3 regions of the Streptomyces sp. NPDC005799 genome follow, and region 2 is predicted to be linked to each of the others. Evidence: riboswitches for the same ligand, from Rfam matches in the RefSeq annotation. Region 2 holds a riboswitch; each other region holds the start of a gene.
What was found. Region 2 has a riboswitch for cyclic di-AMP ahead of ABZ453_RS03785 (NlpC/P60 family protein). Riboswitches for the same ligand answer to the same signal wherever they lie in the genome.
Positions count from the first base shown of each region.

Region 1: linked by a shared signal. The riboswitch ahead of ABZ453_RS18770 (NlpC/P60 family protein) and the one ahead of ABZ453_RS03785 (NlpC/P60 family protein) in region 2 are both predicted to bind cyclic di-AMP.
Region 3: linked by a shared signal. The riboswitch ahead of ABZ453_RS24970 (LysM peptidoglycan-binding domain-containing M23 family metallopeptidase) and the one ahead of ABZ453_RS03785 (NlpC/P60 family protein) in region 2 are both predicted to bind cyclic di-AMP.

Region 1 covers NZ_JBEXXQ010000017.1:101,227-110,840, forward strand. The annotation lists gene ABZ453_RS18745 (DUF5691 domain-containing protein) at 62-1,690, shown strand; gene ABZ453_RS18750 (cobalamin B12-binding domain-containing protein) at 1,804-2,220, opposite strand; gene ABZ453_RS18755 (alpha/beta fold hydrolase) at 2,616-3,479, shown strand; gene ABZ453_RS18760 (M23 family metallopeptidase) at 3,710-5,167, shown strand; gene pcrA (DNA helicase PcrA) at 5,232-7,718, opposite strand; cyclic di-AMP (ydaO/yuaA leader) riboswitch at 7,959-8,130, shown strand; gene ABZ453_RS18770 (NlpC/P60 family protein) at 8,138-9,292, shown strand.
Region 2 covers NZ_JBEXXQ010000003.1:20,148-29,761, forward strand. The annotation lists gene ABZ453_RS03765 (AAA family ATPase) at 1-2,001, opposite strand, end outside; gene ABZ453_RS03770 (TfoX/Sxy family protein) at 2,566-2,898, shown strand; gene ABZ453_RS03775 (LysR family substrate-binding domain-containing protein) at 2,906-3,703, opposite strand; gene ABZ453_RS03780 (DUF5997 family protein) at 3,762-4,166, shown strand; cyclic di-AMP (ydaO/yuaA leader) riboswitch at 4,359-4,524, shown strand; gene ABZ453_RS03785 (NlpC/P60 family protein) at 4,533-6,239, shown strand; gene ABZ453_RS03790 (SDR family oxidoreductase) at 6,587-7,360, shown strand; gene ABZ453_RS03795 (LuxR C-terminal-related transcriptional regulator) at 7,634-8,407, shown strand; gene ABZ453_RS03800 (VOC family protein) at 8,404-8,829, shown strand; gene ABZ453_RS03805 (RNA polymerase sigma-70 factor) at 8,839-9,614, opposite strand, start outside.
Region 3 covers NZ_JBEXXQ010000026.1:26,801-36,414, reverse strand. The annotation lists gene ABZ453_RS24995 (Glu/Leu/Phe/Val dehydrogenase dimerization domain-containing protein) at 1-890, shown strand, start outside; gene ABZ453_RS24990 (hypothetical protein) at 921-1,175, shown strand; gene ABZ453_RS24985 (DUF1330 domain-containing protein) at 1,187-1,513, shown strand; gene ABZ453_RS24980 (TetR family transcriptional regulator C-terminal domain-containing protein) at 1,523-2,143, shown strand; gene ABZ453_RS24975 (SGNH/GDSL hydrolase family protein) at 2,163-2,948, opposite strand; gene ABZ453_RS24970 (LysM peptidoglycan-binding domain-containing M23 family metallopeptidase) at 3,218-4,144, opposite strand; cyclic di-AMP (ydaO/yuaA leader) riboswitch at 4,149-4,307, opposite strand; gene ABZ453_RS24965 (alpha-galactosidase) at 4,613-6,685, opposite strand; gene ABZ453_RS24960 (tyrosine-protein phosphatase) at 6,856-7,653, shown strand; gene ABZ453_RS24955 (DUF6126 family protein) at 7,661-7,786, opposite strand; gene ABZ453_RS24950 (XRE family transcriptional regulator) at 7,783-8,406, opposite strand; gene ABZ453_RS24945 (hypothetical protein) at 8,478-9,614, opposite strand, start outside.

The DNA.
Region 1 (9,614 bases), on a different contig from region 2:
GGGACACCCGCAACCGACTGAGCCTTCAACCACTCCCGGGCACGCCAGGGAAAGGAACCGCATGAACAGGACGTCCACACCTGTGGATGCGCCCGCTCCGGGCGTCTGGGAGGAACTCGTCACGGCCGCCCTGCTCGGGACGGAGCGCCGTACACCGCCCGGCGGCACCGCGGGCCGCGAGGCACCGGTCGCCCTGCTGGACGCGGCCGCCCTGGAGACCGTACGACGGCGGGCCGGCCTGCGCCCCGCCCCGGCGGCCGAGCGTCCCGTGCCCGCCCCCGACGACCCTCGCCCCCCGTTGCCGCCCGCGGCGGCCCGCAGACTCGCGCTGCTCCTGGCCGACCGCCCCGGCACCGCTACCGGTGGCCGCAGGGGCACCGCGCCGGACCTCATGGAGCTGCTTCCGCAGTGGCTGGCGGCGGCGAACGCGCGCGGTTTCGCCCCGCCCCCGCAGGTGCTGCCCGCCCTTCTGGACGCGGCCCGCGGCCGTACGGACCTGCGTCCGGCGGCGCTGACGTTCGCGGGGCCACGCGCGACCTGGCTGGCCCGGCTCAACCCGGACTGGCGCTTCGCGCTGCGCGCGACCCCGGGCGGCGGTGCGGCGCTGCCCCGTCCCCAGGACGAGGAGCAGACGCGCAGGCTGTGGCAGGAGGGGCTGTTCGCCGAGCGGGTCGCCCTCCTCGGTGCCCTGCGCTCGCGCGAGCCCGCCGCCGCCCGCGAACTGCTGTCGACGACCTGGTCGACGGAGCGGGCCGAGGACCGGCTGATGTTCCTCGACTCGCTGCGCACGCGGCTGGGCCCCGAGGACGAGCCGTTCCTGGAGCAGGCGCTGGCGGATCGCAGCCGTAACGTGCGCGCGACGGCGGCCGAGCTGCTCTCCGCGCTGCCGGACTCGGCGCTCGCCGAGCGGATGGCGGTGCGAGCCTGCGCGTGCGTGGCCGTGGACCGCACACGCGAGACACCCACGATCACCGTCGAGGCCCCGCACGAGTGCGACGCGAGCATGGAGCGTGACGGTGTCGTGCCGAAGGCACCGGCGGGACGGGGTGAACGGTCGTGGTGGTTCGGCCAGTTGGTGGAGGCGGCACCGCTGCGGACGTGGTCCGCGCGGCTCGGCGGCCGGACGCCCCGCGAGATCGTGGCCCTGCCGGTCGCGGACGACTGGCAGAGCGAACTGCACGGGGCGTGGTGCCGGGCGGCCGTACGGCAGGGGGACGCGGAGTGGGCGCGGGCGCTGCTGGGCGCCCCCTCGGCCCCGGAGGCCGGCGGACCGGGGGCGGTGTCCCTGGCCGAGCGCGCCAAGCTGCTCGGCACGCTGGACGCCGCCGAACGGGCCGGCTGGGTTGCCGGGTTCATCGCGGCGCACGGGCTGTCGGAGGCGTTCCAGCTGCTCGGGGTGTGCGCGGTGCCCTGGGCCGAGCCGCTCGGCCGGGCGGTGGTCGACGCCCTCAACATCGCTCGGGACGCAGGGAGTTACCCATGGAGCTTCAGCGGAGTGATGGGCCTGGCCGAACGCTGCCTCGACCCGTCGGAGGCGAGCAGGCTCGACGGCCTGCTGGCGGTACCGGACGAGCACGAGGACGCGTCGCCGGGAGCGGGCGGGTACTGGGCGGAGGCGTTCCAGCGCCTGGTCACGACGTTGCGCCTGCGTGCGGCGATGGCTCAGGAGCTGGGGGCGGGGGCGGCCTAGGGATTCCCGCGACCGGCCGGGCGTCAGAGGGCGAGGTCCTTCGGGCCGGCGAGGGGTCTGGGGGCAGGGCCCCCAGGTCCGCGCGCTCCCACGCACCGGTACCGCACCGGGGCTCAGGCTCCGGCCGGCTGCCTGACGTTGGCCCGGACCCAGTCCACGATCGACTGCGTCGTCGCCCCGGGCGTGAAGATCTCCGCGACGCCCTTCTCCTTCAGCGGGGCGATGTCCGCCTCGGGGATGATCCCGCCGCCGAAGACCAGGATGTCCTCCGCGTCCCGCTCCTTGAGCAGGTCGATCACGGCGGCGAAGAGCGTGTTGTGCGCACCGGAGAGGATGGACAGCCCGATCGCGTCGGCGTCCTCCTGGATCGCGGTGTCGACAATCTGTTCGGGCGTCTGGTGGAGCCCGGTGTAGATGACCTCCATACCGGCGTCGCGCAGCGCCCGCGCGATCACCTTGGCCCCTCGATCGTGGCCGTCGAGCCCCGGCTTGGCCACCACCACGCGGATCGGACCGGCTGCCACACCCATCACTGCCTCCATGAAGCGACTGCATTCATTCCTACCGACGAGTACAGGGGTACCCGAATCGGCCCGGAAAGTGAACGAACGTTATCGACAGCATCCCGCAACCGGCAGTTTCGCGGTGCGGACCGAGGGGGAAATCACACGGTGGGACACGTTCACCGCGCACCGTTCCGGCGGGAACAGGCGCAACGGGAGCCGCAACGAGGTCGCCGCACCACCGCGCCGCAGGCCGCGCGTCGTGGCGGTGAGGCGTTTCGGCGTCGGCTGGAAGGGCACGCGGGGCGCAGCAGCGACCCCACGCATCCCTCAGTCGCGCCGTCGACCGTCTTCGTCGAGGCTATCCACGAGGGCACACGGGGGACACAGGCGTCCTCCAGTGTGCCGACAGGAGGTCGGCCATGACGGTCACCAAGGCGGTGCAGCCCTTTCTCCCGTTCTGCCAGCGACTGCTCCCGAGCAGGCTGGCGGGGCTCTCCCTGGCCCTGCTGAAGGCCACCGCCCTGGAACTCGCGATCCTCGCGGGCCACCTCCTGCTCTATCCCTCCGGCATCACCCCGGAACGCCGGACACCGGCCGCGCTTCCCTCCCCCGACGGCACGGCCAAGCTGCCGACCGAGGCGAAGCCCCCGGTCGTCCTGCTGCACGGCTTCATCGACAACCGCTCGGTGTTCCTGCTGCTGCGGCGCAGCCTCATCCAGCACGGCCGGCAGCAGATCGAGTCGCTGAACTACTCGCCGCTGACCTGCGACATACGCACCGCGGCGGAGCTGCTGGGCCGCCACATAGAGGAGATCTGCGAGCGCACCGGCAGCAGCCAGGTCGACGTCGTGGGGCACAGCCTCGGCGGGCTGATCGCGCGGTACTACGTGCAGCGGCTCGGCGGGGACCTGCGTGTGCGCACCCTCGTCACGCTCGGCACCCCGCATTCCGGCACCCGGGTGGCGCCGCTGGCCAACGCGCACCCGATCGTGCGCCAGATGCGCCCCGGCTCGGAGCTGCTCGAGGAGCTCAGCCGGCCCGCGCCCGGGTGCCGTACGCACTTCGTGAGCTTCTGGAGCGACCTCGACCATCTGATGGACCCGCTGGAGAGCGCCTGCATCGACCATCCCGACCTGCTCGTGGAGAACGTACGGGTGAGCGGGATCGGCCATCTGGCGCTGCCCGTGCACCCCGCCGTCGCGACGGGGATACGCCAGGCCCTCGACGCCGCGGGGTCCGGCGCCGCGGCCGCTGCCTCCACCGGCGGTCTGACGGTGGCGTGAGACCCCCGAACAGCCGATCCACGGCCGCCGGAAAACCGTTTCACACCGACCGGGCATCGAACACTCTTCGAACACAAGGCCAAACCCGCGCCCGCACTCCCCCGAAAGACGGCCGAATGCCCGTTTCCTGCGCGCCCGAAACCAGTTGAAGATTGTCGCGCCCGCATACCGCCGGGTACAGTCACCGCACTGCTCTGGCAGCCCCTGTTGTCGAGGCGAAAGAGAAGTTGGTGAACGACCGTCACCCGTCGGGGACCATGACCACCCCGGCTCCGGCTTCCGACGCCGCCGCGGCGCACTACGCGTCGTACGGCACCGAGGAGGCCCAGTACGGCGACTTCACCACGTACGGCGGCTACGACGCCAACGGCTTTCAGACCGGCGCGCACACCACCACGACCTTCGCCGCCGACCCCCTCTTCGGCAGCCTCCCCGACGACGCCACCGGCCCCTACGACAGCACCCAGTGGGCGACGGGCCACCACCAGACCTCGCACTACGACGCCTACGCGGCCCAGCACCACGCCGCCTATGACACCGGCGTGTACGACACGGCCGCCTGGACCGGCGAGCACCAGCATCTCTCGGTGATCCCGCCACAGGCCACCGGCCACGATGTCTCCGGGCAGTGGGACGCGAGCGCCTGGCTCCAGCCCGACCAGTCCGGTGGCGCGGCCGACCAGACCCAGCACTGGGAATGGGGCACGCGGACCTTCGACACGGGCGCGTACGACGCGACGCAGTGGAACTCCGACGCCCCGGTCGATCAAGGCGAACCGTTCGACCAGCAGGCGACCGCCCTCTTCGAACAGGTCGAGGACGGCTCCTACGAGGAACCCGCCGAGGACGAGGGCGAGTTGACCGCCACGGGTGAGCTGCCCGCGGTGACGCCCCTGCTCGACGACCAGGAAGAGGTCACCCCCGCACCGGCCTCACGCGCCGCCGCCCGCAACGCGGCGCGCTCCCGCCGCCGTACGCCCGCCAGGCGCTCCGCGCTGCTGACCATCGCCGTGCCCTCGGCGTGTGTGATGGGGGTCGCGGGGATCGCCGCCGCGTCGGTCGGCACCTTCTCCAGCGACGACACCTCGGCCACCGCCTCCGACGCGCAGGCCGTGAAGCCGGCCGTCGCCAACAACAAGCTGGACGCGCAGCTGCGGACTCTGTCCGCGGGCGCCGACGACTTCGCCGACCGGGCCAGCCGGACGCAGGAGCGCATCGACCTCAAGGCGCAGCAGGAGGCCGAGAAGAAGAAGGCGGCCGCGGAGGCGGCCCGCAAGGAGCGGCTGCGCCCCAAGTACGTCCTGCCGGTCACCCAGAAGGGGCTCAGCGCCTACTTCGGCCAGGCCGGCGTCAACTGGATGTCGGTGCACACCGGCATCGACTTCCCCGTCTCCTACGGCACCACGGTGATGGCCGCGACCGACGGCACCGTGCGCACGCAGTGGAACAGCGCCTACGGCAACATGTTGATCGTGACCGCGAAGGACGGCACGGAGACGTGGTACTGCCACCTCTCCAGCTACCGCGTCGCCTCCGGTACGACGGTGAAGGCCGGCCAGCCGATCGCGTACTCCGGGAACTCGGGCAACTCGACCGGCCCGCACCTGCACTTCGAGGTGCGCCCGGGCGGCGGAGCGCCGATAGACCCCCTGCCGTGGCTGCGCAGCCACGGACTGAACCCGACGTAGACAGCCCAACTCTGCGGTGAGCCCCCGCCCTTGGGGTGAACTCAAGGGGCGGAGGCTCAGTCCGTCACAGCTTCTCGACCGGCGCGTACCGCAGCAGCAGCCGCTTCGGCTTGGCGTCGCCGAAGTCGATCGTCGCCTCCGCGTTGCCGCCCGTGCCCTTCACGGCCACGACCGTGCCGAGCCCGAACTGGTCGTGGGTGACCCGGTCGCCGACCGCCAGCGACACCACCGGCTTCTCGGAGGTCCGGCTGGTGGCGAACCCGGGCACCCCCGACGCCGACGAGCGCGAGCGGGAGGACGACAGGGAGGCCGCGACGCCGGACGCCGGTCCCGAGGAGACGGGAGACGTGGCGCCCGTCCGCTTCCAGTCGACGTGCTGCGCCGGAATCTCCTCCAGGAAGCGGGAGGGCGGGTTGTACGACGGCTGCCCCCAGGCGCTGCGCAGCGCGGAGCGGGTCAGATACAGCCGTTCACGCGCGCGCGTGATGCCGACATAGGCGAGCCGCCGCTCCTCCTCCAGCTCCTTGGTCTGGCCGAGCGCACGCATGTGCGGGAAGACGCCGTCCTCCATGCCGGTGAGGAAGACCACCGGGAACTCCAGGCCCTTGGCGGTGTGCAGGGTCATCAGGGTGATGACCCCGGAGCCGTCCTCCTCCTCGTCGGGGATCTGGTCGGAGTCGGCGACCAGCGCGACCCGCTCCAGGAAGTCGGCGAGCCCCGGGGACTCCTCGCCCTCACCGGACTCCTGCTCGAACTCCAGGGCCACGGCCGCGAGTTCCTGGAGGTTCTCGATACGGGTCTCGTCCTGCGGGTCGGTGGAGGCCTGCAACTCGGCGAGGTAGCCGGTGCGTTCGAGCACCGCCTCCAGGACGGTCGCCGGGCCCGCACCGGACTCGACGACCGTACGGAGGTCCTCCATCAGCGTGTTGAACTTCTTGACCGCGTTGGCGGAGCGCGCGGCCATGCCGTACGCCTCGTCGACGCGGCGCAGCGCCTGCGGGAAGCTGATCTTCTCGCGCTGCGAGAGGGCGTCGATCATCGCCTCGGCGCGCTCGCCGATGCCGCGCTTGGGGACGTTCAGGATGCGGCGCAGCGGCACCGAGTCCTCGGGGTTGGCCAGCACGCGCAGATAGGCCAGGACGTCCCGGACCTCCTTGCGCTCGTAGAAGCGGACGCCGCCGACGACCTTGTAGGGCAGGCCGACGCGGATGAAGACCTCTTCGAAGACACGGGACTGGGCGTTCGTCCGGTAGAAGACGGCGACGTCCCCGGCCCTCGCGTCGCCCGCGTCGGTGAGACGGTCTATCTCGTCGGCGACGAACTGGGCCTCGTCGTGCTCGGTGTCGGCGACATAGCCCGTGATGCGCGCGCCCGCGCCGGCGTTGGTCCACAGGTTCTTGGGGCGGCGGGACTCATTGCGCTCGATGACCGCGTTGGCCGCGGACAGGATCGTCTGGGTGGAGCGGTAGTTCTGCTCCAACAGGATCGTCGTCGCGTCCGGGTAGTCCTCCTCGAACTGGAGGATGTTGCGGATCGTCGCCCCGCGGAAGGCGTAGATCGACTGATCCGCGTCACCCACCACGCACAACTCGGCGGGCGGGACGTCGTACTCGTTCGGCGGGACGTCGACGGGGTGCTCGCTGGTCCCCACCAGCTCGCGCACGAGCGCGTACTGGGCGTGGTTGGTGTCCTGGTACTCGTCGACCAGGACGTGCCGGAAACGGCGGCGGTAGTGCTCGGCGACGTCCGGGAAGGCGCGGAGCAGGTTGACCGTCGTCATGATCAGGTCGTCGAAGTCGAGGGCGTTCGCCTCGCGCAGCCGTGACTGGTAGAGGGCGTAGGCCTGGGCGAGGGTCTTCTCGAAGCCGTCGGTTGCCTGGGCGGCGAAGTCCTCCTCGTCGATCAGCTCGTTCTTCAGGTTGGAGATCTTGGCGCTGAAGGACTTCGGCGGGTAGCGCTTGGGGTCGAGGTCCAGGTCGCGGCAGACCAGGGCCATCAGGCGCTTGGAGTCGGCGGCGTCGTAGATCGAGAAGGAGGAGGTGAAGCCGAGCTTCTTGCTCTCCCTGCGCAGGATGCGCACGCACGCGCTGTGGAAGGTCATCACCCACATCGCGTTCGCGCGCGGGCCGACGAGCTGCTCGACCCGCTCCTTCATCTCACCGGCGGCCTTGTTGGTGAAGGTGATCGCCAGGACCTGGCCCGGGTGCACGTTCCGCTCGGCCAGGAGGTAGGCGATGCGGTGGGTGAGGACACGGGTCTTGCCGGAGCCGGCGCCGGCCACGATGAGCAGGGGGGCGCCATGGTGCACGACGGCCGCGCGCTGGTTCTCGTTCAGCCCGTCCAGCAGTGCCGCCGGGTCGATCGCCGGACGGGGGGCGCCGTCGCGGTAGTAGGCGTCCCGGTCCGGCGGCACGTCGAACTTCCCGCCGAACAGGTCGTCCGGAACGGGCTCCGGTGCCTGATCGTCCTCGGGCGGCGGCGGGGGTTCCTCCGCGTGCCCGCGAGGGGCCTGGAGGTCCGCCAGGAAGCTGTCGTCAAAGAGGCTGCTCATCGCTCTCCGAGTCTAGGGCGCCCCACTGACAGCCCGCCGCCGCCCTGAGAACATCGCCCGATCCGATACCCCGCACACGCTCCGTGGCGCGCCATCACCGCACGTGGCCGGGCGGGCGGGGCCGGTCGAAGGTCACGGAAATGTATCGGACAAATCGAACATCAACCTTCACACGGGCCACACGAGTTGGCTACCGTTCGGACGGGCCGTACGACCCCCACCGGCGAACCTCGCCGGGCCGTGCGGCCTCCGCCGAGTCCGGGGCGCCGCCGCGCAGCCGGAGCCGGGGACCCACGAGGACCTTGGGGTGAATCGGCCGACCCCCTTCCGGGGCCCCGGCCGTAGGGCAACCCTTCCGAACCACCCGCCCGAACCCGACAGCTAACCCGGTAGGCGGACGATGGAAGGAGTCGCCGGTCTTGGCGTCGCACCGCAAGACGCGTCCCGCCGTTACGCGCGTAGCAGGCATACGCACCCCCGCTCTCGCCACGGCCGCTCTCACCTCCGTGGCCCTGCTCTCCCAGTCGGCCAACGCCGCCCCCTCGGCCGACGGCGGCCCGAGCCTCGAGGAAGTCGAGAAGAAGGTCGACGACCTGTACCGCCAGGCGGAGTCGGCCACCGAGAAGTACAACGCGGCCACGGAGAAGACGACCAAGCAGCGCAGACGGGTCGACTCCCTGCTCAACGACGTCGCCAAGCGCGCCCAGAAGCTCAACGAGGAGCGCGACCGGCTCGGTTCCTTCGCCGCCGCCCAGTACCGGACGGGTGCCGCCGCGCCCGACACGGCGACCTTCCTGCTCGCCGACTCCCCGCAGGACTACTTCGACCAGACGCAGCTGATGGGCCGGCTGACCGCCCGCCAGAAGAGCGAGGTCGACGACTACTTCACCGAGCAGTCCGCGACGATGCGGAAGCGCGAGGAGGCCTCCCGGAGCCTTGAGACGCTCAGCACGTCGCAGAACGATCTGCAGACCGCCAAGGCCACGGTGCAGAAGAAGCTCTCCGACGCGCGCGAGCTGCTGTCGAAGCTGACGGCCGAGGAGAAGGCGCGGCTCGCGGCGATCGAGGAGAAGCAGCAGCAGGAGGCCGCGCGCAAGGCCGCGGAGCTGGCACAGCAGCAGGCGGCGGCGCGCAAGGCCCAGGAGGAGACCGCGTCCCAGGACGGCACCTCCCCCTCGGACACCGGCACGACGGACACCACGGACTCCTCCTACGCCGCCAAGGCCGCGAAGGCGCTCGCGTTCGCCCGCGCGCAGATAGGCAAGCCGTACGTCTGGGGCGCCACCGGTCCCGGCTCCTACGACTGCTCCGGCCTCACCCAGGCCGCCTGGAAAGCCGCGGGCGTGGACCTCCCGCGCACCACCTACGACCAGGTGAACGCGGGCACCACCGTCTCCCTCGCCGACGCCCAGCCCGGCGACCTGATCTTCTTCTACGACGACATCAGCCACGTCGGCGTCTACATCGGCAACGGCATGATGATCCACGCCCCCAAGCCGGGCGCGTACGTCCGCGAGGAGTCCATCTACTACGCCGGCGAGTCAATCATCCACAGCGTGGTACGCCCGGCGTGAGGCGGTGAGCCGGGGCGCGCGGACGGTCTCGTGCGCCCCGAATGAGGCCGCCGGGCGCACGACGCACTTGGCACGCCACCGGCGGTGGAATGCGGGCGCGTGACAGTCCTGAGCGCCCGCCGACCGAGCGCCCGGCAGGCGTGCGAGGCCGCTTCGCGCGCCGACGCACGGCCGTGGGGTGCGGGCCGCGCAAAACACCTTGGCGCAGCCCCCAGACGTGCTGCAGCGTGCGGCATCGCTTCGCACGCCACCGGGCGGTGGGATGCGCGGCGCGCGAAGGTCTCCGAGCGCCCGCCGACCCAGCGCGTGACAGGCGTGCAGG
Region 2 (9,614 bases):
CCAGGCCGCCTCGGCCAGCGCGGCGGCGACCGGTCCGGTGCGCTGCAGTTCCCGGGTCCGTACGGCGATCTCCTGGGCCTCGGCGAGGAGTTCGGCGGCGCCCGGGTGGCCGCGACGGGTGCGGACGCGGGCCAGGACGGTCAGCGCGGGGCAACGGGCGGGCAGGAAGTCGTGGATGCCGAACTCGGCGTGCCGTTCGGCGTCCTCCCAGTCGGCGGCGGCCAGTCGCCGGATCGCCAGCTCGACGTGGAGGTAGGTGAGGAAGCCGAGGTGTTCGGCCCGGTCGGCGAGGTCCATGGCCGGGGGCAGATAGCGGTCCGCCTCGCTGTACTGGAGGCTGTCGAGCAGGGTCCAGATGATGTTGGCGTAGGAGCGGCAGGCGTGCTCGACCTCGCCGGCGGCCAGGGCGACCTCCAGGCTCTCCTCCAGCTGCTTGCGTCCGTCGGGGTCGCCGCCCCGCCAGCGGGCCGTCCCCAGGTTGTTCAGGGCGTGCGCGAGAATCGCCTGGTCCTCCGTCTTGCGGGCCAGGACGATGGCCCGCTCGGCGTGGTCGACGGCCTCCGGGTAGCGGTCGGACAGCATGCGCAGCTGGGCGATGTTGCTGACGGCGAGGGCCAGCAGCCGGTCGTCGCCCGCGTGCTCCAGGACGGTGACGGCCTCGCGGGCGGCGTCCTGCGCCTCGTCGGCGTCCCCGGCCCACCAGTGGATACGGGACAGCCAGCGCAGGTCGGCGCCGAGGGCGAGGATGTCGCCGAGCGAGCGGCGCAGCGCCACCGCCTCCCGTTGGGCGGTGACGGCGGCGGCCGAGTCGGCGATGGTGTAGCTCTCGATCGCGTAGCGTTCCAGCAGGTCGGCGAGGTCGGCCGGGCCGTGGCGCCGGCGCCGGCGCAGGACCAGCCGCAGCTGGGCGGCGGCCTCGCGGTGGGCGCCGGCGGAGGCCGCGTCGCGTGCCGCGTCGGGGCCGTAGCGGGCGATGGCGTCCTCGTCGCCGGCCTGGGCGGCGTGGTGCACGATCCGGGCGGCGTCGGATCCGGGGCGGGCGACCAGGGCCGCGAGGACGGTGCGGTTGAGGTCGATACGGCGGGCGGTGGGCACGGAGTCGGCGACCGCGCGGCGGATCAGCTCGTGGCGGAACGCCACCCGTTCCGGTGTCACCGCGAGCAGCCCGCGCTGCTCGGCCTCGGCGAGTACGGTCACCCCGTCGGCCAACAGGGCGTCCACCAGGGGCCGTTCGACCGCCGAGGGGACCACGGCGAGCTGCTCCAGCGCGTCCACGGTGGCGGCGTCCAGGCCCCGCATCCGGGCGAGCACGGCGTCCACGACCGTCGGCGGCACGCCTCCGGTGCCGCCCGCCGCGACGACCTCGGCGACGAAGAAGGGGTTTCCGGAGGTCACCTCGTACACCTGGGCCGCGTCCAGCTCGGCGGTCGCGCTGAGCGTGCGGACCGCGTCGAGGGACAGCCGGGCCAGGGGCAGCCGGTGCACCCGGGGCGCGCGGGAGACCTGCCCGAGGAGATGGCGCAGGGGGTGGCCGCGGCCCAGCTCGTCGTCGCGGTAGGTGAGGACGAGCAGCGCGGGGAGCCGTTCCATGCGCCGGACCAGGAAGCGCAGGGCGTCCAGGGACGCCTCGTCGGCCCAGTGCACGTCCTCGACGACCAGTACGGCGGGATGCGGAGTCACGGCAAGCTCGGCGCGCAGGGCCTCGTAGACGCGGGGACGATCGCCGCCCTCGGTGACGGCGCGGGCCAGCTCGGCACCGACGCTGCCGACGAGGTCACGGAACGGGCCAAGGGGTCGGCGGGTGGCGAGGTCGTCGCACTGGCCGACCAGGACCCGCGCCTCCTCGGGCAACCGTTCCGGAAGTGCTCTGACCAGGCTGGACTTGCCGATGCCGGCCTCGCCGAAGACGAGCGCCACCGAGCCGGCACCGTCCGCCGCCTGACATGCGGCCTCGGCCAGCCGCGTCAGCTCGGCCTCACGCTCGAGGATCCCCCGGTCCACCCGGTCGATTCTGCCACCGACCGCCGATGACGGTACGACTCTCGGGCGGGGGCGGGCCGACAGGCGGGGCGGGCCGACAGGCGGGGCGGGTCCATGGACGGGGGCGGCCCGATGGGCGGGGCGGGCCGATAGGCGGGGCGGCCCGACGGACGGGGACGGGCCCACGCACGGCGGCGGCCCGACGGACGGGGACGGGCCCACGCACGGCGGCGGCCCGACGGCCGGGGACGGGCCCACGCACGGCGGCGGCCCGACGGACGGGGCGGCCCGATGGGCGGGCCGGGGCCGTGGTGGCAAGGTGTCAGCATGTCCTGCGGGCGGCAGGGGGCCGTATCCCCGACGCGGACGCGGCGGCGGTCATTCCACCGCGCCCTCGTCGCCACCGGCTTGTGGCTACGACACGGCGGCCGTCGCGCCACCGTTTCGGCGTCGCCGTGCGGTCCATGCGGACGCGACGCGAGGAGAAGCCCCCGGTCCGACCGGCGGGCCGCCACCGCCCGACCCGGACAGGCGTGCGGGGCCATCCTGGAGTCCTGGGAGTCGGCACACGGAGCGAGGCGTGGCATGGCGTACGACGAAGCGTTGGCCGAGCGGATTCGGCGGTATCTAGGAGCCGATCCGGACATCACTGAGAAGCGGATGTTCGGGGGGCTCGCGTTTCTGCTGCGGGGGAACATGGCGGTGAGCGCGAGTGGCGCCGGGGGGCTGATGGTCCGTGTCGGGCCGGAGGCCACGGACGCGGCGCTGACCCGACCGGGAGCGCGGCTGCTCGACATGACGGGGCGGCCGATGCGCGGCTGGATCGTCGTCGACCCGTCCGCGCTGACGGACGACCGGGTCCTGGGCGCATGGATCGACGAGGGGTACGCCTTCGCCGCGGGGTTGCCGCCCAAGTGAGCCGTTCCTACGAGCGGCGGCCGGGCCTGCCCCGCCTGCCGGGCTTGGAGCCGCCCGCGCGGGGAGCGCGGCCCGGCTGCTTGGCGGGGGCCGGTTTGCGGCGGCCGGAGGACTTCTGCTGCTCCTCCCGCCTCGGCTGCTCCTCCCGCCTGGGCTTCTCCTCCCGGCTCGACTGTTTCTCCTCCGGCTGCTGTTTGCGGCCGCGGGAGCTGTTGACCGTGCGGCCGCGCACGATCCCGATGAAGTCCTCGACCAGGTCGCTGGTCGCTTCCTCGGGCCAGGACAGGGCGACACCGGACTGGGGGGCGTCGACGACCGGGCGGTAGGTGAGGTCCCTACGGTGGTGCAGACGGGCGAGGGACTGGGGGACGACGAGCAGGCCGACGCCCGCCGCGACCAGCTCCACGGCGTCCTCGGTGGTGGCGGGACGCTCGAAGGCGGGTTCACCGGGAGGAGCGTCCCAGTCGAAGACGTCGTCGAGGGGGTGGAAGAGCACCTCGTCGGCCAGATCGGCGAGCGTCACCTCGTCGGCCGCCGTGATCACATGGTCCTTGGGGACCACGACCACCGTCGTCTCGGTGTAGAGCGGGATCGCGCTGAAGAACCCACGGTCGACCGGCAGCCGTACCAGGCCCGCGTCCGCCTGGCCCGCGCGCAGCACCTCGGGCGCCTCGGCGGCCGGTACGGCGATGAGGTGCAAGGGGATCCCGGGCAGCCGCTCGTTCCAGATCCGCACCCACTTGGCGGGCGTCGTCCCCGGGACGTACGCGAGCCGGAACGTGGGGGATGTCTCCGAGCCTGTCACCTGGCCAGGTTACCGGCCGTGGTCGAGGGCCCCGTACCCGGTCGATACCCTGGACCCCATGAAGTCGCACCAGACCGCCCAGACGATGAAGCCCGCGACCGCGGCGAAGAAGCTGGGTGTGTACCTCGAGGCCACCCCCGCCGAGTTCCGTGAGGGTGTCGTCTCGCGCGCCCAGCTCGACCAGCTCCAGGCCGAGCCGCCCGAGTGGCTGCGCGAGCTGCGGGCCAAGGGGCCGCATCCCCGTCCGGTGGTCGCGGCGAAGCTGGGTGTCTCCATCGCGGGGCTGGCGCGCGGCGGGGTGACCGAGCCGCTGACCACCGAGCAGATCGAGGCGCTGAAGCAGGAGCAGCCGGAGTGGCTGGTGAAGGAGCGGGCCACGCAGGCGGAGGTCCGCAAGGAGACGGCGCGGATCAAGAAGCGCGACGCCGAGCGGGCGGTCCGGGAAGACGGTCCGCGGTCCTGAGGCGCCCGCCGTCGCGACGGTCGGTCACGCTCCCGATCCGCTGTGTGCACGGAACCGGCATCTGACGGCTCGTCACGACGAAGGTCACAAAAGCGTATCGGACATTCTGCCCTTCAACCTTCACACCAGCCGCACAAGTTGGCTAGCGTGGGTCCAGGCCACTCGAGTTCCTCCGGCGAACCCCGTCGGGACGCGTGGCCTCCGCCGAGTCCGGTGTCGAACCGGAGCCGGGGACCCAACCGAATCATGGGGTGAATCGGCCCAACCGCCCGCACGGGCAAGGGTCGTAGGGCATGCCTTCCGGATACGACCGCCCGAACCCGACAGCTAACTCGGTAGGCGGAGTACGGAAGGAGTACGGCTCCCATGGCGCCGGATCGACCATCGCGCACGGGCGGCTCCGGCCTCCCCGGGATGCGCAGCTCCACCCTCGCCGCGGCGGCCCTCACCTCGGTGGCCATGCTCTCGCAGAGCGCCGACGCCGTGCCCCTCGCCGGGGAGGACGCCCCCAGTCGGGAGGCCGTCCGGGACCGGGTGAGCAGCCTCTACGACCGGGCCGAGTCCGACACCGGCCAGTGGAACTTCACCCGGCCGACGGTGACCGGCTCGCGAGGACGCGGCGCACCGGCGGGCGGCGGCAGGCGCTCGGACCCCGATCTGGACAACGTGACCCGGCAGTGGTTCGACGCGGCGCGCGCTTCGCTGGGGCCGACGATCCCGGCGATCCTGCCGGCCGACCGCATGCCCGCCCAGCGCACCTCCTCCCCCCGCCCGGCCCCGTCGCTGCCCGCGCGCTCCCCGGAGGCACGGACCGGCTTCGAGCTGGAGGCACCCGGCCGGCCCGTGGCCGAGCTGCCGGCGGGCGGACCGCTCCGTCCGGTCGCCGAGCTGACCGCGGGTGGCGGCACGGCCGCGCTGCCCGCCGTACCGGCGCAGCGGCAGGAGTCCGCCATGGCGGCGGGCGCGACGGGCGGCGAGCCGCGGCAGGCGTCGCTGCGCACGTCCAAGGAGCAGAGCCAGCGCAAGATCGCCGCGGCGAGTGAGCTGCTGTACCGGTACACGGCCCGGCAGACGTCCCTACCCCAGGCGGCGGTCATGTCGCCGACGCCCATGCCGGAGCAGACGGCCGTGATGCCCTCGCCGGCCATGACACCGCAGTCGACCGTCATGTCGCCGACGGCCACGGGGCCACAGGCGACCCTCATGTCCCCGGCGGCCACGACATCCCAGACGGGCGTCATGCCCTCGATGACCATGGCACCGCAGGCCGCCATGCCCTCGATGACCATGGCCGCACCGCAGTCGGCGCTCGCGACTCCTGCGCCGCAGGCGGCTCCGGCGCCCTGGTCGGATCAGGCGAGCCGTGCGACGGAGGAGGCCTGGCGGCTGCAGCAGCCGTCCGTGCTCGACACGGGCGTGCCGGCCAGCGAACCGTGGAGCCTGCAGCAGCCGGCCGTCCCCGACGTGGGTCCGTCCATCACCGACACGGGGGCGCAGCAGCAGCTGACCGCCCTGGACACCGGCACGCAGTGGAGCTTCCAGCAGCCCACCGTCGAGGCGGTCCCGCAGCAGCCGTCCGTCATGGACACCGGTGCGTGGAGCCTGCCCGCCGCGGTCGACTCGAGCCTGCCCGTGTCGGACCAGTGGCGTCGGCTCCAGGAGCCGTCGGTCCTCGACACCGGGGTGCCCGAGGCGCCCGCCGAGCCGCCGGTCGGCACCAAGGCGGACCGGGCCGTGTCCTTCGCCCGGGCGCAGATCGGCAGGCCGTGTCTGTGGGGCGCGGTCGGACCGGAGTCGTACGACAACGCCGGGCTAGCCCAGGCCGCCTGGCGTGCCGCCGGGGTCGCGCTGCCGCGGTCCACGCACGAGCAGGCGAGCACCGGCACGGTGGTCCCGCTCGCCGAGAGCCGTCCCGGTGACCTGATCTTCTTCAACGACAACTTCAGCCATGTCGGCCTCTACACCGGCAACGGTCTGATGATCCACGCCCCCGGACCGGGCGCGGTGATCCGCGAGGAGTCGGTCCACTACGCCGGCGAGGCCGCGATCCGCATAGCGGTGCGCCCCGCGTAGCAGCACACGCTCCACCGAAGAGGCCGTCCACGAACCGTGGGCGGCCTCTTCGGCGTTCGGCGGTCACCGTGTCGCGCACGAGATGGACAGGGTCGGTGAATTCGGCCTTCCCCGGGCAGCCGCTGCGGCTGGACCCCAACACGGCCCGGACCGTGGAGACCTCGGTCCATGTCGCCCTCAACTGGTCGGTGTGCTGAAGTACTTGGAGGACTCGACCCCGACCATTCCCGGGATGACCCATGTCGCGGCCGCCATCCCCGACGCGCAACCGCGACGACACCGGTTACATGCGGGCGTGTGCAGCCGGAGTACGAGCTGAAGCTGCCTCGCTGGTGAAGGATGGCGGCATGAGTGATCAGTACGAGGGGCGGCTGGCCGGGAAGACCGTCGTCGTCACCGGGGCCGCGGGCGGCCAGGGCGAAGCCGAGGTGGAGGCGCTGACCCGGGCCGGTGCCCGGGTGGTGGCCACGGACGTGCGGCCGCAGGGTGACGTGCGGCGGCTGGACGTCAGCAGGGAGAGCGACTGGGCCGCGCTGGCCGCGGAGTTGAAGGAGTCGTACGGCGAGATCCACGGCCTGGTGAACAACGCGGGTGTCATCCGGCGCGAACGGCTCGGTGAGGTGCGGCCGGAGGACTTCGCGCAGGTCCAGGCCGTCAACACCACCGGACCGCTGCTCGGGATCCAGCACCTCGCGCCGCTGATGCCACCGGGCTCCTCGATCGTCAACGTCGGTTCGTCCGCCGCGCTCACCGGCTACTACCCGGTGGCGTACACCGCCAGCAAGTGGGCGTTGCGGGGGCTGTCGAAGATCGCGGCGACCGAGCTGGGGCCGAAGGGCATCCGCGTCAACACCGTGCATCCCGGGTACATCGAGACGCCGATGACCGCCGCCGCCACCCCGGCGTTCCGTGCGGCGACCATCGGGGAGACACCGCTGGGCCGCAGTGGCACGGTGGACGACATCGCGCCGCTGGTGGTGTTCCTGCTCTCCGACGAATCGTCCTTCATCACCGGGGCCGAGATCCCGGTGGACGGGGGGCTGACCGCGCACGGCGGCGTCAAGTCCATCTCGGACGCGATGCGGGCGGCGAATCCGCCGGGAGGCGCGGGAGGAGCCTGAACTCCTCGGGCCCGTGCGGGCCGCCGGTCCCCCGCTCCGGCGGCCCGCACGGGCTCCGGGCCTCGGAGAGCACCGGCTGTCCCCCACCGAACCGCCGGGTCTCCCCGCCGCGGCCGCTGGTGCGCCGTTGTGCTGGAGTACATCCGTGAACGTCCTTGTTGCTCCGTTGCAGTCTGAGGCAGGCTGGACGTCGCCGGTATGGGTACAACTGCGTACGCGGCGCACGAGCGGAGTGGGAACGTGGCACAGGTGTTGGTCGGGGCGCAGGAACGCATGCTGTCGGTGGCGGTCGCGGCACTGCACGAACGGGAGCCCGAGCGGCTGTGGCCGATGCTCGCGGACGCCCTGCCCGGCCTGTGCGGCGGTGAGAGTCTGATCTACAAGCTGGACGACTGGAACGAGTCCGGGGGCACGGTCGGCATGCCGTCCGCCGTCGCCGCCGAGTTCGCGGTGCTCGGGGACGAGGCCGTGGGCCTGCTGCGGGAGGGCTACCCCTTCGCGTCCCTGTACTCCTCCGGCCCGGACCGCACCCCGCTGACCGCGCGCCGGGCGGCGGGGCGGGCCTGGTCGTCGAGCCCCACCGCGGAGCTGATCGGCGACCTCATGGCCGCCGACCACGTCCTGGCGATCCCGCTGCCCGGAACGACGACCCCGGTCACCGGGTGCATGGTCTACCGCTCCGGTACGGACTTCACCGACGACCATCTCCGGCTGGCGGCCCAGCTCCAGCCCCTGCTGGCCGCCGTGGAACAGCAGCGGCAACTCCTGGAACGCCACCGGCGTTCGACCGACCCCTCAGCGGCCCCGGACTGCGGGCTGACGCCCCGTGAGACGGCGGTCCTGGTGCTGCTGGCGGACGCGCTGACCGCGGCCGCGATCGGCCGGCGGCTCGGCATATCGGATCGCACGGTGCACAAGCACGTCGAGAAGATCTACCGCAAACTGGGCACACGCGACCGCATCAGTACGGTGCTGCGGGCCCAGCGCCTGGGCTTGGTGCCCACGCCCTCCGCGCCACGGGACACGAACGCCTGGAGCCAGTCATGAGGCCGAACCGCTCCATCCCCTCCGCGACGGTCATCCCCGTCCTGATCTACCCCGACGTGCGGGCCGCCGTCGCCTGGCTCGGCGAGGCCTTCGGGTTCACCGAGCGGGTACGCATCGGCGAGGACCACCGCTCCCAACTCGCCTTCGGCGACGGGGCGGTGATCATCGGGGACGTCCGGCACGACCGCCGTCCACCGCGTCCCGGCGAGGTCACGCACTCGGTGACGGTCCGGGTGGAGGACGCCCGGGCGCACTGCGAGCGGGCCCGTGCGCACGGCGCCCGGATCCTCATGGAGCCGACCGACTTCGAGTACGGCGAGCGCCAGTACTCGGCCGAGGACCCGGCCGGCCACCACTGGACGTTCTCCCAGACGCTGGCGGACGTGGCCCCGGAGGAGTGGGGCGGCACGTCGGTGTCCTGAGCGGGGCGCTCAGCCCGTGGGGTCGGGCTGGCGGCGGCGTGTCCGCATCGCCTCGTCCTTGAGCGCCCACGTGTCCGCCACGGGGCCCAGGTGTCCGAGCTTGTCCGGGTTGACGACCCCACGGATCGTCTGGATCCGTCCGCCGAGGATGTCCAGCGCCAAGGTGCTCACGACCCTGCCGTCCCGGTCGCGGAAGAGCGCGCCCGGCTGGCCGTTCACCAGGTGTGGCTCGGCCACGACCCCTGTGGCGACGCACATCGAGACGAACGAGGCGATCAAGCGGGCCACGTTCTCCGGGCCGCGGACGGCGTTGGCCAGCGCGGGCGCCTTGCCGCCGCCGTCACCGACCAGCTGGACGTCGGCGGCGAGCAGGTCCCGCAGTCCGTCGACGTCGCCCTCCCGGAAGGCGCCGAAGAACCGCTCGGCGAGTTCCTCGCGCTCCTTGCGGTCGGCCTCGAAGCGCGGCCGGCCCGCGTCCATGTGCCGTCGCGCCCGCACCGCGAGCTGCCGGCACGCCGCCTCGGACCGGTCGACGGCCGAGGCGATCTCCGGGAAACCGAAGCCGAACACCTCGCGCAGCACGAACACGGCGCGCTCCAGCGGGGAGAGCCGTTCGAGCAGCAGCAGCGCCGCCATCGACAGTGAGTCGGACAGCTCCGCCGAGCGCTCGGGGTCCTCGTAGGGGTCGGTGAGCAGCGGCTCGGGGAACCAGGGGCCGACGTACTCCTCGCGCCGGACCCGGGCCGAGCGCAGGACGTCGACGGAGATCCGGGTGACCACGGCCG
Region 3 (9,614 bases), on a different contig from region 2:
TGAGGCCGTACATCGAGAGCTTCTGGACCACCGGTGAGGACCTCGGTCTCACCCAGGACCTGGTGGACCGGGCGGCGGCCGAGGCGGGGCTGGTCTCCTCCATCCAGGCCGTGTACCCGCTGCTGGACGACGAGGCGACGGCCCGGCGACGGCTCGCGGACGCGTTCGCGGTCGACGTGGACGGCATCGGGCTGGACGAACTGGCCGGCGGCTGCGGGGTCGCCGAGTCGGCGCTGACGGCCCTGGACCGGGCCGGTGTGCCGTACGCGGGCACTCGGGTCGCGGTGCAGGGCCTGGGCACCATGGGCGGGGCGACGGCGCGCTTCCTCACGCGCGCGGGGCTGACCGTCGTCGCCGTCGCCGACATCAAGGGCACGATGGTCAACCCGGCGGGCCTGGACGTGGAGACGCTGCTGGCCGCGCGGGACGCCTACGGCACCGTCGACCGCGCCGCCCTGCGCCCCGAGGACCGTGAACTGCCCGGCGACGCCTGGCTGTCCGCCGACGCGGAGGTGCTGGTGCCCGCGGCCGTGTCGTACGCGATCGGCGCCGCCGAGCAGGAGCGGATCACCGCCCGCTGGATCGTCGAGGCGGCCAACATGCCGGTGCTGCCCGAGGCGGAGGAACTGCTCGCCGCGCGCGGGGTGACCGTGCTGCCGGACGTGGTCGTCAACTCCGGGACGAACGCCTGGTGGTGGTGGACCCTGTTCGGGGACATCGGCGCCGACGCGGACGAGGCGTTCGCCCACACCCGGCGCTCGATGCGAGCCCTGGTGGAGCAGATGCTGGCCCGCGCGGAGGCGGACGGGACGACCCCGCGCGCGGCGGCCCACGCGATCGTCGCCGACCGGCTGCCGGTGATCGCGGAGCGGTTCGGGTGGTATCGGTGACACAGCCGACCGGCCGGTGACGGACGGGGCGTGAGCGCCCTGCCGGACGCCCTGTTCGACCCGGCTTCCGTGGGCGTCGTGGGCGCCTCCGACAACCCGGAGAAGTGGGGCTACTGGCTGACGAAGGGCGCCCTCGCCGGACGGGGGCGGCGCGCCGTGCATCTGGCCGTGGCGCGGGCGGCGGCGGCGCATCCGGAACTGGCCGAACTGGAGGTCACTCCCCTGCTGGTGCACCCCGGTGGGGCGCACGCTCTGGACGCGCACGGCGTGCTGGGGGCCGGATAGGGTCGGGCGGCGTGACGGTTCGACTGTGTTGTCTGCTGTGGGCCCGGCCAGGTGCCGGCGAGGCCCTGGGCGGTTACGAGGACAAGGTGCTGGCGCTGCTGGGCGAGCACGGCGGGCGGGTGCTGCAGCGGGCCCGCGCCGACGGCGCCGAGGGGCGTCCGGACGAGATCCAGCTGATCGAGTTCGACTCGCCGGCCGGTTTCGACGCCTTCATGGCGGACGAGCGGCGCGCCGCCCTGGCCGACGAGCGCGACGCGGCGGTCGCGCGGACCGAGCTGTACCCGGTTGAACTGGTCGGACAGCGGCCCGACCCCGCGCCATCAGCGGCGACGGAATAGGGTGACCGCGTGGCGAGAGTGCGGTTGAGCGTGGCGGAGCGGCGTGAGGAGTTGCTGCGGGCGGCCATCGAGCAGATCGAGGCGCGGGGCGTGGCGGCGGTCAGGATCGCCGACGTGGCCTCGGCGCTCGGCGTGAGCAACGCGCTGGTGCTGTATCACTTCTCGACCAAGGAGAAGCTGGTGGCCGCCGCGTTCACCCACGCGGCCGAGGACGACCTGGCGCATCTGCGCAAGCTGCTCGGCCGGCGCACCACGGCGCTGCGGCGGCTGCGCTCGGCCGTGCGCTGGTACGCGCCGACCGGGCAGGCCAAGGGCTGGCGGCTGTGGATCGAGGGCTGGGCGGCCGCCCTGCGCGAACCCGTGCTGCAGGAGGTCACCCGTGACCTCGACCGGCGGTGGAAGGCGGCGCTGGCCGAGGTCATCGCCGAGGGCGTGGCCGCGGGCGAGTTCCGCTGCCCCGACCCGTTGGGCACGGCCCTGCGGCTGACGGCGCTGCTGGACGGGCTCGCCGTACAGCTGACGTCCTACCCGGGCGCGGTGTCACGGGCCCGCGCCCAGGAATGGGTGGACGAGGCGCTGGCCCGTGAACTGGGCCTGGAGCGGGAGGCGTTGACCGCGCCGGAGCGGTGAGCTCCCGCACGCGTCGCTCTCAGGCCACCGGGGCGATCCGCATCTTGATGTCGTCCGGCGACAGCGCGCCCTTGGCCGTCACATGGTCGCCCGAGGACTCCCCGCGCAGCCGGCGCCCGATCCACGGCACCAGGTACTCGCGCGCCCAGTGCACGTCGTCCCGCCGCACCTCGAGGGTGCCGCGCGGCGGCAGCGGCGGCCAGGGCTGGTCCGGGTCGGCCGGGACGTCCAGGCCGAGGACCTGACCCGCGCGCAGCGCCACGCGCGTGTGACCCTCGGGCGAGAGGTGCAGCCGGTCGTCGTCCCAGGCCCTGCGGTCCTGCACGGTCTTGAGGGACCACAGGTCGAGCACGGGACAGCCGTACCGGTCGGCGATGGCCCGGACATGTCCGTTGTAGGTGGCGATCTTGCCGCGCAGATGCTTGAGCACGGGCACGCCACGGGTGTCGAAGCCGGTCGTCACCATGACGGTGCCGGCGGCGCCGGTGAGCCGGGCGACCGCGCGCTCGAAGCGCTCGGCGACCTCGTCCGGGTCGGTGCCGGGCCGGATGATGTCGTTGCCGCCGGCGCAGAAGGAGACCAGGTCCGGGGCGAGTTCCTCGGCCTGTGGGACCTGGTCCGCCACGATCTGGTCGAGCAGTTTGCCGCGCACGGCGAGGTTGGCGTAGGCGAAGTCGCCCTCGGGCCGCCGGTCCGCGAGGAGCACGGCGAACCGGTCCGCCCAGCCGACCATGGCTCCGTCGGGGCCGGGATCGCCGACGCCCTCGGTGAAGCTGTCCCCCACCGCGACGTACGACCCGATCACTGCCCTGCTGTCTCTGCTGTCACTTTTCGAATCGTCTGCCACGGCGGCCATGATTCACCTTCGAATGTGACCTACGCGACCGTAAGAAAGGGTTGACGGTCGGTGAGATAAGCCACGTCCAAAGGGTTGGCCAAGGCAGGAATAACTCTCGGATCACCGACGTTGAGGAGTCGATCGCCGGACGGCGAAATCTCTGCAACACCGAAGGCCGGACCCGGGGATCGGGGTCCGGCCTTCGGCAGCATGTCGGGCGCGCGGTCGGCGGGGGGTCAGCCGACGGCGACGCCCTTGGAACGGAGGTAGGCGACCGGGTCCACGTCGGAGCCGTAGTCCGGCGTGGTGCGGATCTCGAAGTGCAGGTGCGGGCCGGTCACGTTGCCGGTCGCACCGGAGAGACCCAGCTGCTGGCCCGCGCTCACGCTCTGGCCGACCGAGACGGAGATCTGGGAGAGGTGCCCGTACTGCGCGTAGTGGCCGTCGGCGAGCTTGATGACGACCTGGTTGCCGTACGCGCCGCCCCATCCGGCGGTGACGACGGTGCCCGCGCCCACGGCCTTGACCGGGGTTCCGGTCGGGACGACGAAGTCGACGCCGGTGTGGTAGCCGCTGGACCACATGCTGCCGGCGACGTGGTAGCCGGTGCCGATGGTGCCGCCGGACACCGGGAGGGTGAAGCCGGTGCTGGTCGACTCGGCGGTCTGGATGGCCTTCGTCGACTTCGACGCCTTTGACGAGGAGGAAGCGCTCGACGAGGAGGGGGAAGAAGCAGCGGGAGTGGAGGACTTGGTGGCGCCGGTCGTCGCCTTGCCGCCCAGGGTGAGCTTGAGGCCCGGGTGGATCAGCGACGGGTCGTCGCCGACGGCCTGGCGGTTGTCCGCGTACAGCTTGTGCCAGCCGCCCCGGACGCGCTGCTCGTCGGCGATCTTCGCGAGGTAGTCACCGGCCCGGACCGAATACGTGCGCACACCCGTGTTGTTGGCGTTCGCCTTCTTCTCGGTCGCCTTCTTCTCGGCGGCCGGAAGCGACTGGACGGACTTTTCGGAAACCGACTGGGAAGCCGACTGAGCGGTGGCCGCGTGGGCTCCGGTGGCCCCTATGAGGGGGAGGGCGAGAGCGGCGCCGCCGGTTCCGGCGACGGCGATGGAGCGAGTGAAGCGCTTGGGCTTCGGGCGGCGGTGCTTACCCTTCGCGGGCATGGCGAATTCCTCTCCGTCGCCTGCGAGGTGAGCTGTCGGGTGCGGGCTGGAGATGCCCGGCCGCGCTTTTCGGCGCGGCTTTACCCCTAGCCGTTCCGGAGACCGGAACAGGCGTCGTACCTGTGGGTCCCCCGCTCCTGCCGTTCACGGGTGAGTTGTGCGGGCTCCGGGCGGCGGCAGGATTGGGCGTCCGTCCGGATGGGTGGCGAACGTAAGCGACCAGGACGCAAAGGGACAAGCCGCGGTTCCCTGTGCATGCGTTTCTGTTGATCGACTGCGGGAATTCACGGTCACCCTCCGTGAATTACAGTTCCATCCCTTTGTCCAAAGCCCCTTGAAACCCTTATGAATTACGTGAACATGACGGGCCACGCACCGTCACGGATATGACGCTCCTCACGTGACGGTGCTCCAGCATTCCCCATTCCAGAGCGAGTTGGAATGAAGACACCAATTCGGACAGAAGGCTCAGATACGACGGAGCCGGATGACTTTCGCATCGAGGTCGCCGCGCAGCCCGGTGTCCAGCCCGTGATGCAGCAGTACGGCCCCACGGTGAATTTCGCCCGTTTCAGGGCATTCGTAGGAGGCTGTCGGGTCGAGTCCGCTCAGCCGCAGTGCCGGTACGGGCTCGCCGTAACTCTGTGCCTGGAGCCAGGCCAGGACGACCGACTCGTCCCCGCGCACGTACTGCACGGCGCTGAGCCCGCCCGTCGGGGGCCGCAGGCGGTGGAGGTCGCCGTGCTGCACCAGGGGCCGGATCTCCTTGTAGAGGCTCACCCAGTCACCGGCTTCGGCGAGCTCCTCCTCGGTCCACTGGGTGAGGTCTCCGCCGACTCCCAGCACACCCGCCATGGCGCTGACGAACCGGAAGCGCAGGGAGCTGGCCCGGTCGTTGAGCTGGGTGTTGGGGCTGTCGGTGACCCAGGCGGCCATCACGCGCGCGGGGTGGATCTGGCTGAAGCCGTGCTGGATGGCGAGCCGGTCGAGCGGGTCGGTGTTGTCGGAGGTCCACACCTGGTCGGTACGGCTCATGATGCCGAGGTCGATCCGGCCGCCACCGCCCGAGCAGGACTCGAAGACGACGTCCGGGTGGGCCGCCCGCAGCCGGTCCAGCAGCGCGTACAGCGCGCGGACGTGGTCGACCCACAGGCGCTGCGGGTAGGGGTCGCCGGGCCAGCCGGCGTCGGTGAAGCAGCGGTTGAAGTCCCACTTGACGTAGTCGACAGGGGCGCTGGACAGGAGCGTGTCGAGCTGCTGCCAGAGGTACTCCTGGACGTCCTCGCGGGCCAGGTTCAGTACGAGCTGGTTGCGGAACTCCGTGCGCCTGCGGCCCGGCTGGAACTGCACCCAGTCGGGGTGGGCGCGGTAGAGGTCGCTGTCCGGGTTGACCATCTCGGGCTCGACCCAGATGCCGAACTGCATGCCGAGGGCGTGCACGTAGTCGGCGAGCGGCGCCAGGCCCTTGGGGAAGCGGTCGGGGTTGGGCGTCCAGTCGCCGAGCCCGGCACGGTCGCTGGTGCGCTTGCCGAACCAGCCGTCGTCGACGACGAACAGCTCGACGCCGATGGCGGCGGCCCGGCGGGCGAGCGCCCCCTGCTGCTCCTCGGAGATGTCGAACTCCGTGGCCTCCCAGGAGTTGAACAGCACCGGCCGGTCCCGGTCCGCGTCCGGGATGACGTACGCGCGCTGGTAGGCGTGCCAGGCGCGGCTCGCGCCGCCGAAGCCGCCGTCGCTCCACAGTCCGGCGAAGACGGGGGTGGTGTACGACTCCCCCGCGCCCAGGAGCAGCAGCCCGGAGTCGTCGTACCCGGCGCCGCCGGTGATCTGCACCCGCGCGTCCGGGAGCTGCGCCACCGCGATCCGCCAGGAACCGGACCAGCCGAGCGCGCAGCCGTAGACCTCGCCGCGCTCCTCGGTGGCGTCGGTGTCGAGGGCGACCCAGGGCAGGTGCTGGTGCCCGGTGTGGCCGCGGCGGCTGCCGATGACCTTCTCGCCATGGGTGAGCGGCGCGGCGGTCAGCAGGGACTCGGCGGCCCAGCGGCCGTGCAGCTGGGACAGCCGCCAGTCCTCGCGGTCGGGCAGCGTCCAGGTGGCGGCGTCGGCGCGCAGCAGCTCCAGGGGCGCCGGTCCCTCGTTGTCGAGGCTCACCCAGCGTTCCACGACGTCGTGCCGCATGCGGTAGTGCAGCGTGATGACGAGCCCGCCGTCGCGGAAGCGCAGCCGCAGATGGTCGCCCTCCGCCTCGTGCGTCTCGAAACGCCACTCGGTGCCGCGCCGCTCCTCGGTGCGCACGGACAGGGCGGGCCGCGCGAACCGGGGGCCGCCTTCGACCGGGTACTCCTCGCGGCCGTCCAGCGGCGACTCGAAGGGCCGGTAGACCGGCAGCGGGCGAACGGCGAGCGCCTCGGCGTCCGCGAGCGCGATCCGCGGGCCCCAGTGCAGGTGCAGCAGCTCGTCGTCCTCGGTCAGATGGACGGCGTACCCGCTGGCCGGACCGGTCAGGAGCCAGGTACGGCCGTTGTCGGAGATCTCCAGCATCAAGCCCTCACACGTTCGAACAGGTCCGATCAAGCGGCAACATCATCAACGTCAGCGGGCCTCGGCGGCAACGCCTGTGGACAACTCATTGCCTGGGGAACCCATGTCGTATCGTCGAGGAGGTGCCCGTCGTCGAGCCGCGCCGGCGGGGCCGACCCCGAGGAGGCCCCGTGACGCAGCAGGTCCCGTCGACCGAGCCCGAGCTGACCGCCGTGCGCAACTTCCGCGACGTCGGCGGGCTTCCGACGGCGGACGGTCGGCGGGTGCGGCACGGAGTGCTGTTCCGCAGCGGCCATCTCGCGCACGCCACGGAGGAGGACACCGCGTTCCTCTCGTCGCTGGGACTGCACACGATCTTCGACTTCCGCAACGCGGCGGACCAGAAGCTGGAGGGCCCGGACGTCGAGCTGCCGGGCGTGCGCAATGTGAACCTGCCGCTGACGGATCCGGCGGACGGCTCCGGGTTCTGGAAGATGGTCCGGGACGGTGAGATCGACCAGCTGCGGGAGATCCTGGGCGACGGCAAGGCGGCCAACCGCATGATCGTCTCCTACCGCACGATCATCCGGGAGCGCACCGCCGAGCACGCGCGTGTGCTGCGTTCGCTCGCCGAGGACAGCGTGCCCGTGCTGATGCACTGCGCGGCGGGCAAGGACCGCGCGGGCCTGTCCATAGCCGTGACCTTGCTCGCGCTGGGCGTCGAGCGGGAGGCGATCGCCGCCGACTACCTGGAGTCCAACGCCAAGCACCGCCGCTACAAGGTGCGGCGCAGCAGCTCCTCCGGCGCCGGCTACTCCCCCGAGGTCATGGAGCTGCTCAGCCCCCTGTTCGAGGCGCGCGTCGAATACCTGGAGGCGGCCTTCGAGACCATCGAGGAGACGTGGGGCGGCGTCGAGACCTATCTGGAGCAGGGTCTCGGGGTGACACCGGAGATCCGCGAGCGGCTGCGGGAGCGGCTGCTCGACTGACCGCGGTCTACTTGGCGCCGACCGCGAACAGCAGATAGACGAAGGCCGCGAACAGGTGCCCGGCGGCGATGTAGATGATCAGCCGCACCCACAGGGCGCGGGGGAACTTCTCTTCCATGTTGCTGTTGCTCATGGCATGTCTCCGGTGTCGGGGCCCAGGCACAGCGCGGCCGTGGGACTCTGCAGCAGGGTGTGGACGAACAGGAGCTCGACGCCGTCGGCGTCCTCGGCGGCGATCCGGTGCGGGGTCAGCGAGTCGAAGTGCGCGCTGTCCCCCGGTCCGAGCCGGTGCGTGGTGTCGCCGAGGCGCAGCCGCAGCCGTCCCTGGAGGACGTACAGCCACTCCTCGCCGGGATGCACACGCACGATGTCGCCCTGCGAGCCGTGCGGCACACGCACCCGCAGGGCCTGCATCCCGCGGCTGGACGCACCGGCCTGCCAGTACGTCCAGCCGCCCGCGACGGTCGGTTCCATGTCGGCGGCGCGTACCACGGCGTCCCGTTCGGCAACCGTCTCGCCGAGCAGCTCCGAGACGGTCGTACCGTAGATACGGGCGAGGGCCAGCAGCACCGGCAGTGAGGGCTGGCGCTGCCCGGTCTCCAGCCGGGAGAGATGGGCCGGTGACAGCCCCGCGGTGCGCGCCGCCGCCTCCAGGGTGAGGGCGGCACGCCGGCGCAGGGCGCGGAGCTGCGGCGCGACGGCGGGCAGGACCTCGTCCGGCCCGGCCGGGGGCCCGGTCTCGGGAGAGCTCATGCTCTCCATTGAGCCGCACTCTTGCCTGCGCGGCAAATTTCTTGCCTCAGAGGCAAACAGGGCTCAGGGTGTCATTCCGGGGCCGTCCTCGTCTCGTACGCCTTGTACCGTACGTCGGGGTCCGGGTGCCGGCGCAGCAGCCGCAGGAGCGACCGCCACTCCTCGGGCCAGCCGAGGCCGCCGGCCGTTCCGTCCACCAACTGCGCCGCGAGCAGACCGGGCACCGTGCCGCCGTCGCGGGCCAGCCGCTGGGCCGCCGCCAGCATGGCCGCAGCCCGTTCCGGCCGGGCTCGGTGCGCCCAGCCCGTCTCCAGCCGGCCCGCAACCTGGAGCGCGACCGCCGTTCCGGTGCCCTCCAACGCCTGAGCCAGGTCCAGCAGCCGCCCGAGCAACTGGTCCGGTTGCTCGGTTCGGTCCACCAGTCGGCGCAGCAGACTCGCCCGTTCGGCCGCCAGCAGCGGTTCCGGCGCGAGCAGCGCGGCGATCTCCTCGAGCACCTCCAGCCGTTCGACGACGTTGTAGGAGAGCGACACCAGGGCCCGCAGTCGCTGCAGCGCCGGCAGATCCCGGTCCGCCAGCGCCTCGCAGCCGCCCTCGGGCGTCCGCATCGCGGCCAGCAGCCGGGTCACCGCGCCGTGGAAGGCACTGCCGGGAGCGGCGCCGGCCACCGGGTGGGGCGGGTCGGCGAAGGCGAGGTCGCGCAGCACCGATGCCGCATGGCTCCAGTGCTCCCGGTTGTCCAGGTCGCACACCGTGCCGGCGATCCGGTCGGCCAGCCCGGGCGCGTACCGGGTCCAGGGGGCCAGCCCGCGCAGGAAGGCCCAGCCGGAGAAGTCCTCGTGCGAGGCCAGACCGGCGTCGTAGACCGCGTCCACCACCGCCGCGTACCGGTCACGCTGCACCTCGGCCAGTTCCCATGGCCCCACCTCGACGACGGCCCGGAGTACGCCGGGGGTGTCGTCCCGTGCGGCCGCGTCCAGCAGGTGCCAGGCCTCCGGCACGCCCAGGAGGGGCGGAAGCACGCGGATCACGGCGGTCCGGACGTCGGGGTGCGTGTCGGGGGCGAAGCCGCGCGCGAGCAGCGCCACCGCCTGACGCGGCGGCAGGAAGCGGGCCGCGAGGCGCACGGCCTCCTTGCGGGAGGTCACCTTCGCGGGCCGCTCCCCCGTCAGCAACGGGCTGAGGGCGGCGGCGAGTTCGGAGGGGGC